One region of the Robertmurraya sp. genome, then DNA from elsewhere that is predicted to be linked to it. Evidence: predicted binding sites of a transcription regulator. Region 1 holds the regulator's gene; the other holds the start of a gene.

Region 1 (12,101 bases):
AGTTATCAACACCGTCCACAATGCAGAGCAAAGAGGGGAAGTCATTGCACCTGAAGATCTTGCAGCAAGTTTTCAACAAAGTGTTATCGACGTGTTGGTAACTAAGACAGTACGTGCGGCCAAACAGTATTCAGTGAAGCAAGTGTTACTAGCAGGAGGAGTAGCTGCTAATAAAGGACTGCGTAGCGCACTGGAGAGAGAGTTCGCTGCTATTGAAGGTGTAGAATTAATTATTCCTCCACTCTCTTTATGCACAGATAACGCTGCCATGATTGCTGCTGCTGGAAGTGTCATGTATGAAAAAGGACAAAGAAGTGACTATTCCTTAAATGCAAATCCCGGATTAGACCTATCTATCCACAACACATAACTTTAGGAAAAAGTCCCTATCACGTGATAGGGGCTATTTTTTGTGTATAAACACTGTTTCGACAAGTTTCACTGTGTATAATGTGGATAAAATAAACTAAAATTGTGGATAATGTGGAAAACCCTGTGGAAAGCACATATAAAAACAATTTACTTGTGAACAAAATTGTGGAAAAGAAAAAACCGGGATAGATTCATTCTCCCGGTTCTTTCTGCTTATTCAGCAAGTTCACTCCATTCTTCTAGTAACTCATCTAATTGGAGTTTTGCTGTTTCATTTTCTTCATTAATTTTGAGCACTCTTTCGTGGTCTTGAAAAATTTCTGGATCACAAAGCAGTGTATTATTCTTTTCAATCGTTTCTTCGAGCTGTTCAATCAATCCTTCTATTTCTTCGATGCGTCGCTTTCGTTGACGCTCTAATTTCTTGGCTTCCTTATCGATTTGATACGTATTTTTTTCTGGAGAAGCTACCGCGGTAGCTGCAGCCTTTTCTGCTTGTTCTATGGCTTTCAACTCTTCTTGTTCAAGCTTCTTTTCCACGTAATAATCATAGTCCCCAAGGTACTCAACAGCCGCGGTTTTACTTAGCTCAATCACCTTCGTTGCAATGCGATTAATGAAGTATCGATCATGAGAAACAAATAAAATAGTTCCTGGATAATCCACTAGCGCGTTTTCTAATATTTCCTTACTGTCCAAGTCCAAATGGTTGGTAGGCTCATCTAGTATAAGGAGATTGGCCTTTTGCATCATAAGTTTAGCTAGTGCTAGACGTGCCTTTTCCCCACCGCTAAGAGTGGATACCGTTTTTAACACATCGTCGCCGGTAAACAAGAAATTCCCTAGTACAGTCCGGATTTCCTTTTCACTTTTCAGAGGATATTCGTCCCAAAGCTCATTTAAAACTCGCTTGTTTGAAGTAAGAGCCGCCTGTTCCTGGTCATAATAGCCAATGCTAACGTTGGAACCATAGTGAACTTGTCCCTCTAAGGGTTGTAACGTTCCTTGGATGGTTTTAAGTAAGGTTGACTTTCCAATCCCATTCGGTCCAACTAAGGCAACGGAATCGCCTCTAGTAATTCTGAGGGAAAGTCCCTCAGCTATCCGTTCATCATGATAGCCAACGGATAAGGAATGAACATTTAACACCTCATTGCCACTTTGCTTTTCAATATCAAAACCGAAGGAGGCGGACTTCTCATCTCCAAGAGGTTTGTCCATAACTTGCATTCTCTCAAGCTTCTTCCTTCTACTTTGAGCCCGCTTGGTGGTCGATGCACGAGCAAGATTCTTTTGAATAAAGTCCTGGAGCTTGGCTATTTCATCTTGCTGTTTTTCGTATTGCTTTAGATCACGCTCGTAGTTTTCGGCTTTTTGTTCAAGATAAGAACTGTAGTTTCCTGAGAATTTGCTGATTTGATTCCTAGAGATTTCGTACACTTGATTGACCACTTTATCTAAAAAGTAGCGATCGTGGGATACAATCAAGATGGCACCCGTGTAGCCAGTCAGATATTGCTCTAACCAAGACAAAGTATCAATATCTAGATGGTTGGTAGGTTCATCTAATATAAGAATATCAGGTTTAGTTAATAACAACTTCGCAAGAGCTAATCGAGTTTTCTGGCCACCACTCAAGCTATCAATTTTTGTAGAGTAATCAAATGAGTGGAAATTTAATCCATGTAGGACAGAACGTATATCAGACTCGTACTGATACCCCCCATTCTCCTTAAATTCATTTTGGAGATGGTCATATTCTTTTATTGTCCGCTCGTACAAAGTAGCATCTTCAAATACGGTAGGATCAGCCATCTTTTCCTCGAGCTTACGAAGCTCTTTCTCTTGATTCATGACTTGTTCAAAAACGGTAAGCATTTCTTCCCAAATGGATAATCCGGAAACAAGACCTGTGTTCTGAGCCAAATACCCGATCGTTACATGTTTGGGCTTGATTAAATCACCTGATTCATAGGAAAGGTGACCGGCAATAATCTTGAGTAAAGTAGATTTCCCGGCCCCATTTCGGCCTACTAAGGCAATACGGTCTCTTGTTTGAACTTCTAGTTTTATATTCGATAAAATAAGGTCAGCTCCATAAGACTTGGAAAGCTGGTTCACTTGTAGTAGTATCATTGATTTCACCTCTATACTTCTACGGTTAGTGTATCGCATTCAATACGGATGAGCAATGATATGAGTTGTGAACTATGTTACAATGTTTTCACACAGAACGAGGAAAATAGTGTATGATTTTGAAAGAGGTGTATAATTGATGTCAGAGTTCACTCATTTTAATAAAGAAGGCAGAGCGAAAATGGTAGATGTGAGTGATAAGCCCGAAACGGTACGGACGGCCATTGCCCATTCTAGTATCACAGTCAATCAAGAGATATATGATCGTATCACACATAACCAAATGAAAAAAGGTGATGTGCTAGCAGTCGCACAGGTTGCTGCCGTTATGGCTTGTAAAAAAACATGGGATATTATTCCAATGTGTCATCCTATTCCACTTACTGGTGTCGATATTTCTTTTGATTGGGAATCAGATAACAATTGCCATACTCTACATATATCTGCTAGTGTAAAGACAAAAGGGAATACAGGAGTAGAAATGGAAGCGTTAACAGCCGCTTCTGTTTGTGCGCTTACTGTTTATGATATGTGTAAAGCAGTAGATAAAGGAATGGTTATCGGGAAAACATACCTTGTTGAAAAAACTGGTGGAAAAAACGGTGACTTTAAAAGAGAAGAGAAACTATATTAGTTAAAGGTAGAAGGTAGGGGAAGAACGATGAGTAATGAATCAATGAAAATCCCACAAGCAACGGCGAAAAGACTACCATTGTATTATCGCTTTTTAAATAGTTTACACTCATCAGGAAAGCAACGAGTTTCATCTGCTGAACTAAGTGAGGCGGTGAAGGTCGATTCTGCAACGATTCGAAGAGATTTTTCATACTTTGGTGCGTTAGGCAAAAAGGGATACGGTTACAATGTAAACTATCTATTATCCTTTTTCCGTAAAACACTCGACCAAGATGAGTTAACGAAGGTTGCTTTAATTGGAGTGGGGAATTTAGGGACAGCATTTTTAAATTATAATTTCTTAAAAAATAATAATACAAAAATTGCTGTTGCATTTGACGTAGTAGAAGATAAGGTAGGCACAAAAATTGGAGAAGTGCCCGTCTATCATATGGATGATCTAGAAGAGGTTATTGAAAGAGAAGATATTCAGGTAGCGATATTAACCGTTCCAGCAACGGTCGCACAATCCATTACTGATCGAATGGTTCAAGGAACGGTGAGAGGAATTTTAAACTTTACACCGGCCCGATTAACGGTTCCATCATCAATAAGGGTTCATCATATTGATTTGGCTATTGAGTTACAGTCACTTGTGTACTTTTTAAAGCACTATTCAGTGGATGAAGAAATGGTAGAGGAATAAACAACAAGCCGCCCCTTAGTGGAGCGGCTATTTCTTTTGCTGTTTCTTAATCTCTTTAATTTTAAAATGTAAAAGAATCATCCGAATGCCTGAACCAATATCAAATGTTGCTAGCAAGACAAGCAGGTAAGTAAAAAAGCCCCACTCTCCATTTTGTTGTAAGTCCTGAATCGCAAACACTGTGAACAGAGCACCTAAGACGATGTATATAATTCCTGAGAATAAAGGTGACTGTCTCATAAGAAGAATCCTCCAATAAAGCTTTGCATTTGTTCTGCTTGTTTGATTAATTTTTCTAAGTCTTCCCTATATACGGATTGCACAAGTACAACGAACGTATTCATTGATACGTGAGCAACGATTGGAACGAGAATACGATTGGTTTTTACGTACAAATACGCAAAGGTGAATCCCATCGCCGAATAAAGTAGGGTATGCTCAGGCTCCATATGGGCAAATGAAAAAATGACGGAGCTAAGCAACGCAGATAGGAAAAAGTTAAAACGCTTATAAAATGCCACAAAAATGATCTTACGAAAGACAATTTCTTCTAATATAGGACCAATAACTGAGCTAACGACAATCATAATAGGAAAAGTTTCAATGATACGTAAAATCTGTTGTGTATTATCAGATCCTACCTCAATACCAATCAAACGTTCAATATTCGCAGCAAAGGCTTGGGCAAATAGGGCAAGAAAGACACCTGTGATGGACCAGAGGATCGACCGACCTAAGCTTGCTCCGTTTCTTACTTCATTTGCAGTTACCATCTCTTTACGCAACAGCAGCAGGACAACAACAAGTGTGATAGAAAAGCTGATGACAAGCCAAGTGACACCTGCAAACCCTTGAGAGTGATTTGTATTAAAACCAATCATTTCCATTACAAGAGAGGTTATAGGGACACCAATAAAGCTTGAAAGCTGCATTGCAATATAAGCAATTAATATAATCCAATATTCACGTTTCAAAACAAGTCTCCTTTTCAATCCAATATAGTTATTCTACTCGTAAACATCAGGTTGTATCAAATAAGAAGAATTATTGTCCGTATTTTAGCATTATATGGATAGAATAGATGGAAAAGTACATACTTAGTAAGGTTGTATAATTAACAAGTTATGGGAGGACTTTTACAAAAAATTTATAAAAAAAAGCGGTTTCTCGCTTGCAAAAAAAGAAGAGATTCATTAATATAATAGTTGTGTTAGCACTCTAGTTAAGTGAGTGCTAATAATAAAATCTTACATATATTTGAGGAGGTTGTTTCACTTGTTAAAGCCACTAGGTGATCGCATTGTAATTGAGCTAGTTGAAACGGAAGAAAAAACGGCAAGCGGTATTGTACTACCAGACTCTGCTAAAGAGAAGCCTCAAGAAGGCAAAGTAGTTGCTGTCGGCACTGGCCGCGTACTTGAAAGCGGTGAGCGTGTAGCTCTTGAAGTTTCTGTGGACGACCGCATTATCTTCTCAAAATACGCTGGCACAGAAGTTAAGTTCGAAGGAAAAGAGTACTTAATTCTACGTGAAAACGATATTCTTGCTATTCTTGGATAAGAGTAGAACTTTCTTATTTTAAAACTAAACGAAGACAGAATAGATTGAAAAAACTCGAGGAGGGTATTTTACAATGGCTAAAGAAATTAAGTTTAGTGAAGACGCACGTCGCTCGATGCTTCGTGGGGTAGATGCACTTGCAAATGCGGTAAAAGTAACATTAGGACCAAAGGGACGTAACGTGGTTCTTGAAAAGAAATTCGGTTCACCACTTATTACAAATGATGGTGTAACAATTGCAAAAGAAATCGAACTTGAAGATGCATTCGAAAACATGGGTGCTAAGCTTGTTGCTGAAGTAGCTAGCAAAACAAATGATGTTGCTGGTGACGGTACGACAACTGCAACGGTTCTTGCTCAAGCGATGATCCGCGAAGGCTTAAAGAACGTTACAGCTGGTGCGAACCCAATGGGTATCCGTAAAGGGATGGATAAGGCAGTAGCAGTAGCGGTTGAAGAGCTTCGTGCGATTTCTAAGCCAATTGAAAACAAAGCTTCTATCGCACAAGTTGCAGCTATTTCTGCAGCTGATGATGAAGTAGGACAATTAATTGCTGAAGCAATGGAGCGCGTTGGTAACGACGGCGTAATCACAATCGAAGAATCAAAAGGCTTCACTACTGAGCTTGATGTAGTAGAAGGTATGCAATTCGATCGTGGATATGCATCTCCATACATGGTAACTGACTCTGATAAAATGGAAGCTGTTTTAGACAATCCATTTATCTTAATTACTGACAAGAAAATTGGAAGCATCCAAGAAATCCTTCCAGTTCTAGAGCAAGTTGTACAACAAGGTAAGCCATTATTACTTGTTGCTGAGGATGTAGAAGGAGAAGCATTAGCTACTTTAGTAGTTAACAAGCTTCGTGGAACATTCAATGCAGTAGCGGTTAAAGCTCCTGGTTTCGGTGACCGTCGTAAAGCTATGCTTGAAGACATCGCTATCCTAACAGGTGGAGAAGTGATCACTGAAGAGCTAGGTCGTGACCTTAAGTCTGCAACGATTCAATCTTTAGGACGCGCTTCTAAAGTTGTTGTAACAAAAGAAAATACAACAATCGTTGAAGGTGCTGGAGACTCTGCACAAATCGCAGGTCGTGTAAACCAAATACGTGCGCAAATGGAAGAAACAACTTCTGAATTTGACCGCGAAAAATTACAAGAGCGCTTAGCTAAGTTAGCTGGCGGTGTAGCAGTTGTTAAAGTTGGAGCTGCTACTGAAACAGAATTAAAAGAGCGCAAGCTTCGTATTGAAGACGCATTGAACTCAACTCGTGCAGCTGTTGAAGAAGGTATCGTTTCTGGTGGTGGTGTTGCCCTACTTAACGTATACAAAAAAGTGGCTGCTATCGAAGCAACTGGCGACGTAAAAACAGGTATCAACATCGTATTACGTGCGATGGAAGAACCAGTTCGCACAATTGCACACAATGCGGGTCTTGAAGGATCTGTTATCGTAGACCGCTTAAAGCGTGAAGAAATTGGAACAGGCTTCAACGCAGCTACTGGCGAGTGGGTAAACATGATCGAAGCTGGTATCGTTGACCCAACTAAAGTAACTCGTTCAGCTCTTCAAAACGCTGGATCTGTTGCAGCAATGTTCTTAACAACTGAAGCAGTTGTTGCTGACATTAAAGAAGATACTCCTGCAATGCCTGACATGGGCGGCATGGGTGGAATGGGCGGCATGATGTAATAATGCCCCTCAACCCTTGATATGACTGGGTTTGTTGGTAAGGTGAGAGTGGTTTGCTAACATTGAGGATTTTAACGGAGGCCTCTCATGAGTTCGATGAACTTGTGGGAGGCTTCTTTTTTCAAACCTTCCTTTTTGTTCTTTTTCAAAGTTCTCGTCATAAGCAATTATTTTTTAAACGCTTCCCTTTATTGTTTAAGGGGCTTATTTTTAGTTAAGCTAAAACTTGTTGACATTTAAGAGAACTCGTTATATTATTATCTATAAATGAATATCAGAGCTTTATAAGGATTGTTACTGAAAGCAGGCAAGACCTTATTTTTATGTAAACGTTAACCATATAGTTAATAGTTAACGTTTACATGAAAATAGGTCTTTTTGTGTGCGAAAAAGTTGATTCAAAGGAGGGGAACAACTTGAAAATTACTAGAGTTATAAACAATAATGTCATTTGTGCCATAAATCCCCGACGTCAGGAACTAATACTTTTAGGCAATGGAATAGGCTTTCAAAAGAAAAAAGGGGACCCAGTAGATATAGAAAAAATAGAAAAAGAATTCTATTTAAAATCAAAAAATGTTGCAGGAAAGCTATATGCATTACTTGCTCAAATTCCAATGGAGTATATGCGTGTTTCAGAGAGTATTATTAAGACTGCTAAATTAGAACTTAAAGCAGAATTAAATGATAATATATATATAACATTAACGGATCATATTAGTTTTGCAGTAACCCGATACAAAAATGGTGTAGAATTTAAAAATGGGTTATTGTGGGAAATAAAGAAGTTTTATGCTTCAGAATATAAGGTTGCTCTTAAAGCTTTGGATATTATTAATAGAGAATTTAATGTTAATTTGAAAGAGGATGAAGCAGGAGCTATCGCGCTTCATATTATTAACGCTGAACTAGGATACGATATGGAAGGAACTGTTAAGATTACGCAGTTCATTCAAAAGATTTTAAAGATAGTAAGATATTATTTTAAAGTCGATTTAGATGAAGATTCTTTATATTATGTGAGATTTATTACTCACTTGAAATTTTTTGCTTATCGTTTGTTCAGCACTACAAACATTCCTATAGAAAACAGTGATATCGATTTCCAAGAATTAATTAAATCAAAGTACAAAGAGGAATACCAATGTAGTTTGAAAATCAGAGAACAAATAAGACAAGTTTATGGAAAAGAACTAACCGATGAGGATCTGATATATTTAGCTGTTCATATTAGACGAGTTATAATTAACTAAATTTTATTACACATTTAAATATTAGAACATTAACTAGGAATGTTACTGATTAAGCAGGCATGACCTAGGGTCCCGATATGTAAAGAGACACGATCACTATTCTTTACATTCCGGGACCCTAGGTCTTTTTTTTATTTATTTAAATATGGGAGGATTATATGGACTATCAAAAAACAGCTACCGATATATTAAATCATGTCGGTGGGGAAAAAAACATTGAGCATGTCACACATTGTGCAACGAGATTACGCTTTAACTTAAAAGATGATTCCAAAGCAGACACTGATTCAATTAAGAAGATAAAGGGCGTATTAGGTACCGCCAATAGTGGTGGACAGTATCAAATTATTATTGGAAGTAATGTAAACAATGTTCATGATGAACTGATTAAGTTAGGTAATTTTAAAACCGATACCACTGATAACTCAGGTAATAAGAAGAGAGGTTTTTCGCTTATTTTAGATACGCTATCTGGTATTTTTACGCCTATTTTACCAGCAATGATAGGCTGTGCAATGATTAAGGCATTGCTTGTTATCTTAAGTGTCACTTCTTTAATATCTAAGGAATCTGAAATTTTTACCATTTTAACATTTATTAGTGATTCAGCTTATTATTTTCTACCAATGTTATTAGCTTGGAGTGCTGCAGTAAAATTTAAAGTAAATGTTGGATTAGCGATTGCACTTGCCGGTGTATTGTTACACCCTACTTTTTCAACATTGTTGAGTAGTGAAGACGCTATTACATTTTTAGGTATTCCTGTTACTAAAGCTACCTACGGCTCCTCCGTTATCCCAATTATTTTGGCTGTTTGGGTCATGTCCTATGTGGAGAAATTTGCAGATAAGGTTTCGCCTAATATAATAAAAACAATGCTTAAACCTTTGCTTATCATTTTAATCATGGCTCCATTAACTTTAATTACTATCGGCCCACTAGGAGCAATAATAGGTAACTATGTTGCGGAATTTGTAGGTTTTGTTAATACGAACATGGGTTGGTTAGTCTCAGGTATCGTTGGGGCAACATTTCCTTTCTTGATTATGACAGGTATGCATTATAGTTTAGGTCCTATTGCGATAACAGCTTATACAACAACGGGATTAGAACCAATTGTAGGACCAGGTATGTTAATCCACAGCCTTGCTCAAGGTGGAGCTGCATTAGCAGTTGCTTTGCTAACAAAGGATAAGCAGGTTAAACAAATTGCAAGCTCTACCAGTGCAACAGCTGTACTTGGAGTTACAGAACCTGCACTCTTCGGGATTGCACTAAGATTTAAAAAGGCGTTAATCGCTATTGTTATTGCAGGAGCAGTCGGTGGGATTTATGTTGGGTCCTTTGGTGTTGCACGATCTGCAATGGGTATAACGGGGCTAGCTACTTTGCCGGCCTTTATTACAGAAGATCCTTATAATTTATTACATGCTGTAATTGGTTGTGCGATAGGCTTTTTAGTGGCTTTCGTGATGGTATTTATTTTAAGATTTAAGGATGTAGACGAAGAAGAGTCTCAAGAGAAGGATGAAGAAAATGATCTAGTGAAAATTCATCAATCACTTAAAAATAGTGTTCTTACATCACCGTTAAAAGGTGATGTAGTGGAATTAAATAATGTTAAGGATGAAACTTTTTCAAGCGGAGTTTTAGGAAAGGGTATTGCTATTCTTCCTAAAGAAGGACGCTTATTCTCACCTGTAAAAGGTAAAATAACCACTATATTCCCTACTCTACATGCTATAGGAATAACATCCGAAGACGGAATTGAAATGTTAATTCACATAGGCTTGGATACTGTTAAATTAGAAGGGAAATATTTTAAAGCCAAAGCAAAGAGTGGCGATCAAGTAAACGTTGGCGATTTATTAATAGAATTTGATATAGATGGAATTAAAAATGAAGGCTATGATTTAATTACTCCAATTATTATTACTAACACAAATAAATATCTGGATGTTCTAACTACAGAAAAGGAAACAATTGATACAGAAGAAATACTATTAACGATTGTATCTGATCAGTATATGTCTGAGAGGGGAAAAGAAAATGAATAAAAAAAATGTATTACCTGTTGATTTTATGTGGGGAGGAGCCACTGCAGCGAATCAATATGAGGGCGCTTGGAACGTAGGAGGTAAAAAGGCAAGTACAGCGGATGTTATGACTGGTGGATCGCATACGACTCCAAGACGTATTACTAAACATATAGAAGAAGGAACTTATTATCCTTCCCATGAAGCAGTTGACTTTTATCATCATTATAAAGAAGATATCAAATTATTTGCTGAGATGGGATTTAAATGTTTTAGAATGTCTATTGCTTGGTCAAGAATATTCCCGAATGTTGATGATAAAGTAGCAAATGAAGAAGGGCTTAAATTCTACGACAACGTCTTTTCTGAATTGAAAAAATACAATATTGAACCTATTGTAACCATTTCTCATTATGAAGCTCCTTTCGCTTTAACTGAAAAATATAATGGCTGGGCATCTAGAGAGGCCATTGATCATTATGTGCGCTATTGTAATACACTTTTCAAGCGTTATAAAGATGTAGTTAAGTATTGGATAACTTTTAATGAGATTAATAGCTTAATGGTTCCTGCAGGTGCATTTATAGCTGGAGCATTGTTAGTAGATGACAGTGGCATTTTTAACAATATAACTGTTGATAGCTCTCAAATGAGATTTCAAGCATTACATCACCAACTGGTTGCTAGTGCAAAAGCAGTGAATATAGCTCATCAAATTAATCCTGATTTCAAGGTTGGGTGTATGATTAATTATAGCTTGGGCTATGCAAGCACATGTAATCCTAAAGACATTATCAAAGCTCAAAAGCAAGACCAAATTAATAATATGATTTGCGGGGATGTGCATGTTCGTGGGGAGTATCCAACATTCACAAAACGTTATTTTGAGGAAAGCAATATTAAAATTGAGATGGCAGAAGGGGATGAAGAAACACTAAAAAATGGCTGTGTGGATTTCTATACGTTCAGTTATTATAAGTCTCATGTTGTTGGGACTCGCCCCGAGGGTGATGTAACGCAAGGCAATGTATTTGGTGGATTTAAAAACCCTTACTTAAAAGCTAATGACTGGGGATGGCAAATTGATCCTGAAGGACTACGATATGTACTGAATCATGTGTATGACCGTTACAAAATCCCAATGATGGTTGTTGAGAATGGTTTAGGTGCTGTTGATATTGTAGAAAAGGATGGAAAAATAAACGATGATTACCGTATAAAGTTTCTTAGAGAACACATTGAACAAATGAAGGAAGCGGTATACGATGGTGTAGAACTAATAGGATATACTCCATGGGGTTGTATTGATATAGTTAGTGCATCAACAGGAGAAATGAAGAAACGCTATGGCTTTATCTATGTAGATAAAGATAATGATGGAAAAGGTACTTTAAATAGACGTAAAAAGAAAAGTTTTAATTGGTATCAGCAAGTAATAGCGACAAATGGAGAGGAAATATAATTAAAGCATTAGCTTCGGCATAATTATATTGAAAAACTTGTTCGCAAGTACCAACAAACTACTTATAATTAGGATTGGTAGTTTTGTCTAAATCTTAATATATAAGGTAACGGGAAATGTTCCAAAATCTCTTGAGACAACAGCAACAATCAAATGATCCATTTTAAAACATGGGGAAGGTTGAAGAAAGTCAGCTAACTGACCTATCTGAAAAAAACCCATTTACTAAGCAACGGAATTTAAATAATAGAGGTGAAAATAA
Region 2 (6,100 bases), on a different contig from region 1:
CTTTAACAGCTAAACCGCTGATTGGAGCGGAAGGTGCTTGACTCCTGGGGGATCAGCAGGACAGGTGAGACCCCGCAGGAGCGTTAAGCGACGAGGAGGCTCACCGCCTGCCCCCCGGAAAGCAAGCACCTGGAGCGGAAATCAGCCTTTTCTCTACCATTCCAAATAAAAAATGACAAAAGGCAGCGAGCTTTTCGCTGCCTTTTGTCGACAATCTGAAACTACTTCTTAAGCAGAAGTAGTTTTTATTTATCCCCCTATATAGGACATTTCAATTTTCTTTTTATTTGCTATTGTTTCTTCCGTTCTTTCATCCGAATAACGATCATTTCTTCCATTCCAAATTTCAGTAATTCTTTGTTCAATTTCCAAATCAGACACACCGCTTCTCATAAAGTCACGAATATCGTGTCCGTTCCCATTAAACAAACAAGTAAAGAGCTGTCCATTAGCAGAAAGTCTCGAACGAGTACAGCTAGAGCAAAACGACTCAGAAACAGAAGTAATAAACCCGACATCTACGTTTGAACCCTTGTATCGATATCGCTTAGCAACTTCTCCGAAATAATCGGGATCAACAGGCTCTAACAAATAATGCTCATTTAATCGTTCATAAATTTCCTTTTTTGTTACAACGTCATCCATTTTCCATCCGTTTGTACTACCAACATCCATGTACTCAATAAAACGGAGTTGTAGTCCATTATCTTTACAAAATTGTGCCATAGGAACAATCTCTTGATCATTTAATCCTTTTTTAACAACCATATTCAGTTTGACACCTAGCCCTGCTTTTTGGGCCGCATGAATTCCTTCTATTACAGGTCCAGTTTTCACACCGCGACCATTAATCTCACCAAAGAGCTCGTCATTCAAGCTATCAAGGCTAACATTTACCCTCTTAAGACCAGCATCCTTTAATTCCTCAGCATACTTTGGTAAAAGAACTCCGTTCGTTGTTAAGCCAATATCCTTTAAGCCCTTTATTTTAGAGAGCTTCTCAACAAGCAAAGGAAGCTGTTTTCGAAGGAGAGGCTCGCCACCTGTGAGCCGTATTTTTTCCACTCCAAGTCCCACAAATATATAAGCCAACCGCTCAATCTCTTCGTAGCTAAGCAATTCATTTCTAGGTAAAAAAGCAAAATCGGGACCAAACACCTCTGCTGGCATGCAGTACTGACACCTGAAATTGCATCGATCGATAACCGATATTCTTAAATCTCGTAACGGACGGTTTAATTGATCAGTAATTTTATTCATGATAATCAACTCCATCGCAAGAGTATCTTGCATGCATTGTAGTTTATTTTATTATAACGGTAAATCACTTTACAACATAACTATTTTATTAAACGTGAACATATTGTTACATCATTCGTGAAGTTATTGACAACAATTCTTATTGCCCTCATTGTAGATGATAGAATCATTAATGTCTAAAAAAGGGTGAATCCGGATGTCAGCAGTTGTAAAAGAAACTCATTCAATAGAGATAAAAGAACTTCTTCATCTGGCTGACCGCCGTTTTATTGGAGAAAAAAATACTTTTATCTTTCAAGAAGGAATGGAAGCAGAGGAAATGTACGTCATTCTGTCAGGGAAGGTACAGATTAGTAAAATTACATCCGATGGCAGGGAGCTGTCATTAAGGATTTGCGGTAAAAATGATATTTGTGGAGAACTAACACTTTTTACTCATTCCCCTAAATATTTGCTTAGCGCTAGGGTACTTGAAGATGCAGAAATTGCTGCAATTAATAAGGACGTCCTTGAGAAAGAAATCTTTCAAAACAGTTCTCTTGCCCTAGAGTTTTTAAAATGGATGAGCGATCATTTCAGAAAAACGCAAACGAAGTTCCGTGATCTCGTTTTAAACGGAAAGAAAGGTGCATTATATTCGACTCTGATCCGTATGACCAATAGTTATGGTGTAGAGGTACAAAATGGGATCCTTATCGATCTTCCACTAACAAATCAAGAACTTGCCAATTTTTGTGGAACTTCCCGTGAAAGTACCAATCGCATCTTAAATGAACTAAAAAAAGAGCAAATTATTTCTATTAAAAAGAGTAAAATCATCGTTCATAATCTACAATATTTAAGAGATGAAATTGGTTGTGAAAATTGTCCAAAGGTTTATTGCAGTATTGAATAAATCGGAGTGCAGAGATTTTCTGCACTCTTTTTTTATGCTTTCTTTGATCTTAAAGCCTTTGGCACATAAACACAAAATGGTTCACTTTCTAGGTAATCTCCTGTCATAGCATATGCTCTTGAGCGTGAGCCACCGCACACATATCTGAACTCACATACGCCACACTTCCCTTTATATTTATCAGGGTTCCTCAAGTCTTTAAAAATCGGTGATTCTCTATAAATCTCGGCTAACGGCTGCTCACGCACATTCCCTGCTTTTATTGGTAACAGCCCACTCGGGTACACGTCCCCAATATGAGAAATAAATACAAAACCGTTTCCGTCATTGACCCCCTTGGGAGCTCTTCCTAACCCATCAATACTTCCTGTTAAGCCCTGACTAGTTAAAGCATCCAAATAAGATATATTTTCCTTATTCTTCTCTTCTTTCATTTTTTGCTGAATAAACACACGTCGATAATGTTGAGCGGCTGTCGTTTTTATATCAAAAGGTACGCGTTTGCTCAGCTCCTGAAGCCAGATAAATACTTTTTCATGCTCTACTGGAGAAATCATATCTTTTTCTTGTCCTCTACCAGTTGGTACTAAGAAAAAGACACTCCACAAAACACATTGCAACTTCTCAACTAGTGCAGCCATCTCGTCTAGGTATTCATAATTGTAGCGAGAGATCACCGTGTTGATTTGAATCGGTATTTCAAGTTCATGAAGGTACTGAATTCTTTCTATGGTTAAGTCAAATGAACCTGCTGTGCCACGAAAATGGTCATGTATTTCAGCAGTCGGACCGTCTAAACTAAAGGCCCAACGTGAGAGACCTACCTCCTTGGCTTTTTCGATTGACTCTTTCGTAACATTTGGTGTGGCACTTGGTGTCATCGATACGCGTACACCTTTTTTTACAGCATATTCGGCAATATCAAATACATCTTTTCTCAAAAGCGGATCTCCGCCTGTAAATACGAGCATAGGATTATTCATTTCATATATTTCATTTATTAATTTTTTACCTTCTTCAAAGGTTAATTCCCTTGGATCTGTTTTATACTGTGCTTCTGCACGACAGTGAAGGCATTTTAGCTGACAAGCTCTCGTTAACTCCCAAATAACAATAAACGGATCTTTGTTAAAGTCTCGACTGACCATCACATTGAGGACCTCCTGACAAAGCACAACTTTATGAATCATATACGTCCATTGTATAGGGATCTTCTCCTGAAATAAGTGAACTAGCTCACACAATCATATTTTTTATAAAAAAAAGCTAACCGCACGAGCGGTTAGCTTCCGTCCTATCGAATTCCAAGCGCAATCTTTGCGTATCTTGACATTCTATCTTTAGACCATGGTGGGCTCCAGACGATATTTACTTCTGTCTTTTTAACTTCAGGGATATCACTTAGAGCCTCTTTCACATTTTCCACAATAGAACCTGCTAACGGACAACCCATTGAAGTTAACGTCATTGTAATGGTCGCAGTACCTTCTTCGTCCATCTCAATATCATAAACAAGGCCAAGGTTCACAATATCTATTCCAAGCTCTGGGTCAACAACTAATTCCAAAGCCCCCATAATACTATCTTTTAAATCTTGATCCATTATAATCACTCCTTAAAGTTCAACTCTATTTACATGATAACAAAATGGTTTACATAAGTTATAATATAATGATTATTTTTCTGCTGAAGTGACGTACATCATACTTGATGAAAGTAAATGCTTATCAAACCACTCAACGGTTTTTAACAGCCCTTCTCTGCTGACCTTATGATCAGCCTTTTCGTCACTAATAAAATGTAGTAACTGAGGGGTTTGTTGATAATGTTTCTTAATGCTTTCGTAGTAATCATACGCATATGAATACGGAACAATATTGTCCCTTTTCCCATGCCAAAATAAAAGTGGTCTTCCCATTAATTTTTCCGGTTGCAGGCTTAAGTCTCTTTCTCGAAGACGATCAAATAATTCATCAATAGCTGACTGCTCAATTGGCAGTTCTTTTCCTTGATTTTTCAGCTCTGCAATTTGCGCTTTAGCAAGTTTTTCATAATAAGGCATACCCATAAGACTTACAGCAGTATGAATCCATGGATACTGTGTTAATGCACCTAGAGTAACAATTCCTCCCATTGAAGTTCCAACAACTCCAATCTTTTCAGATTCGATCAACTGACTTTCTTCAAAATACTTCTTCAGATCTTTCAGTTCTGAAATGGTTTGTAAAACAATTTCCCAAAAATGAAACTGCAAATGGGAACTAGTTTCTTCCGTCTGTCTCTCCCCATGATACAGACAGTCTGGTAGTAACACACGAAACCCTTTTTCAGCCAGTAAATAAGCATAATGCAAATTATGTTCCTTCGCACTCATAAACCCATGTATAAAAATCACGAGAGGGAGCTTCTTATCAAAAAGGTTCGTACGAGCCAAATGTAATAATGGAATCTCCCCTATTTGTTTATTTTCAACAGAAATCACAAAGAAAACCTCCAATAATAAGTTGAATTTTTTTACAGAAGGGAAGCAATATTGTTAACATAAGAATATGTACAACATTCTTTTATTAAGAATTTCTATATTTTAGTGTATCATGTGGACAAGTATTTTCCTAAAGGTTTACACTTAACCTACTACGTCATGAATCGAGGGATAGACATGAGAGAAAAACATTTAATTGCTTTAGACCTTGATGGTACTTTATTAAAAGACGATAAGACCATTTCTGAAAAAACGAAAAAAGTCCTTAACAGCGCCAGAGAACAAGGACATGAGATTATGATTGCTACGGGAAGGCCATTCCGCTCAAGCGAAATGTATTACCATGAATTAAACCTTACGACTCCAATTGTAAATTTTAACGGTGCATTTATTCACCACCCCCGTTCTAACCAGTGGGGAGCGTATCATACGCCTTTAGATATAGAAGTGGCAAAGGATATTGTTGAGGCACTAGACTCTTTTTCCTTTCACAATATTATTGCTGAAGTCATTGACGATGTGTATTTTCATTATCATGATGAAAAACTTTTAGATATATTCGGTTTAGGAAAACCGAATATTACAACAGGTGATTTACGAAGGTTCCTAAAAGAGTCACCAACTAGTATGCTGATACACACAGAAGAAGAGCAAGTGCAGGAAATCCGTAAGCATTTATCAGATGTTCATGCAGAGGTTATTGATCATCGTCGTTGGGCTGATCCATGGCATGTGATTGAAATTGTGAAATCAGGTTTGAACAAAGCGGTTGGCCTAAAAAAGGTATCAGAGTTCCTACATATTCCAAAGGAAAGAATTATTGCTTTTGGCGACGAGGATAATGATTTTGAAATGATTGAGTATGCTGGTCGGGGAATTGCGATGGGCAATGGCATTCAGCAACTAAAGACCCTTGCGAATGAGGTTACACTTACTAACGAGGAAGATGGAATTGCTATCTACTTAAATGATTATTTAAACTTAAAAGCACTGTAACAATATATACAAACCCTCCCATTTTTTCTTCTAGTAAGCGAGCAGATTAGTGAGCATACTAACACTTGAGGTAGCAAGCCTGTTACTTCAAAATAGCTCGGATATGGAGGGATTTGCAATGGGTAAACGCAATAAATCAAAACGCTTTGTACAACAAGGTGTAGATGCAGTATCCAAGCATGACGATCGTATCCCATATCATACAACCTATGCAGAAGCAGAAGCACAAAAAATGGCAAATGTGAAAGAATCATCACTTGGTGGAATATAATGGGAAATAGACTATTTATCGAAGCCAGAAAAGCAGTTGACCTTGCCAAAAACGCAACGGGCAGCGGCCAGTATGAAGCGATATCAAGAGCCAAAAATGCTTTATCTTCTGCATATGCTAACTCCACTGTAGCTGAACAAGCGCAGCTGCGAGAAATGCAAAACGAGCTAGATATATAAGAAAAGCGCAAGCGCCC

Evidence for each region. Region 1 encodes Rex, which represses fermentation and respiration genes when NADH is low (regulators of the CRP and FNR family bind a similar motif). Its sites were predicted from a motif close to TTGTGAAATATTTCACAA; they were not measured.
Region 2: ACGLXV_RS13505 (TIGR04053 family radical SAM/SPASM domain-containing protein) is a predicted target of Rex. The motif match lies at 3,380-3,397, and genes of this name have one in related genera.

What each region holds. Positions count from the first base shown of each region.
Region 1 is NZ_JAKFCQ010000077.1:13,920-26,020, reverse strand. It holds gene tsaD (tRNA (adenosine(37)-N6)-threonylcarbamoyltransferase complex transferase subunit TsaD) at 1-370, shown strand, start outside; gene ACGLXV_RS11050 (ABC-F family ATP-binding cassette domain-containing protein) at 586-2,508, opposite strand; gene moaC (cyclic pyranopterin monophosphate synthase MoaC) at 2,648-3,142, shown strand; gene ACGLXV_RS11040 (redox-sensing transcriptional repressor Rex) at 3,170-3,829, shown strand; gene ACGLXV_RS11035 (YdiK family protein) at 3,857-4,069, opposite strand; gene ACGLXV_RS11030 (CPBP family intramembrane glutamic endopeptidase) at 4,066-4,803, opposite strand; gene groES (co-chaperone GroES) at 5,105-5,389, shown strand; gene groL (chaperonin GroEL) at 5,463-7,088, shown strand; gene licT (BglG family transcription antiterminator LicT) at 7,505-8,341, shown strand; gene ACGLXV_RS11010 (beta-glucoside-specific PTS transporter subunit IIABC) at 8,500-10,398, shown strand; gene ACGLXV_RS11005 (glycoside hydrolase family 1 protein) at 10,391-11,839, shown strand; gene ACGLXV_RS11000 (C2 domain-containing protein) at 12,010-12,101, shown strand, end outside.
Region 2 is NZ_JAKFCQ010000097.1:112-6,211, forward strand. It holds gene moaA (GTP 3',8-cyclase MoaA) at 250-1,260, opposite strand; gene ACGLXV_RS13500 (Crp/Fnr family transcriptional regulator) at 1,457-2,155, shown strand; gene ACGLXV_RS13505 (TIGR04053 family radical SAM/SPASM domain-containing protein) at 2,188-3,303, opposite strand; gene ACGLXV_RS13510 (metal-sulfur cluster assembly factor) at 3,450-3,758, opposite strand; gene ACGLXV_RS13515 (alpha/beta fold hydrolase) at 3,831-4,637, opposite strand; gene ACGLXV_RS13520 (Cof-type HAD-IIB family hydrolase) at 4,815-5,633, shown strand; gene ACGLXV_RS13525 (hypothetical protein) at 5,752-5,904, shown strand; gene ACGLXV_RS13530 (DUF3813 domain-containing protein) at 5,904-6,083, shown strand.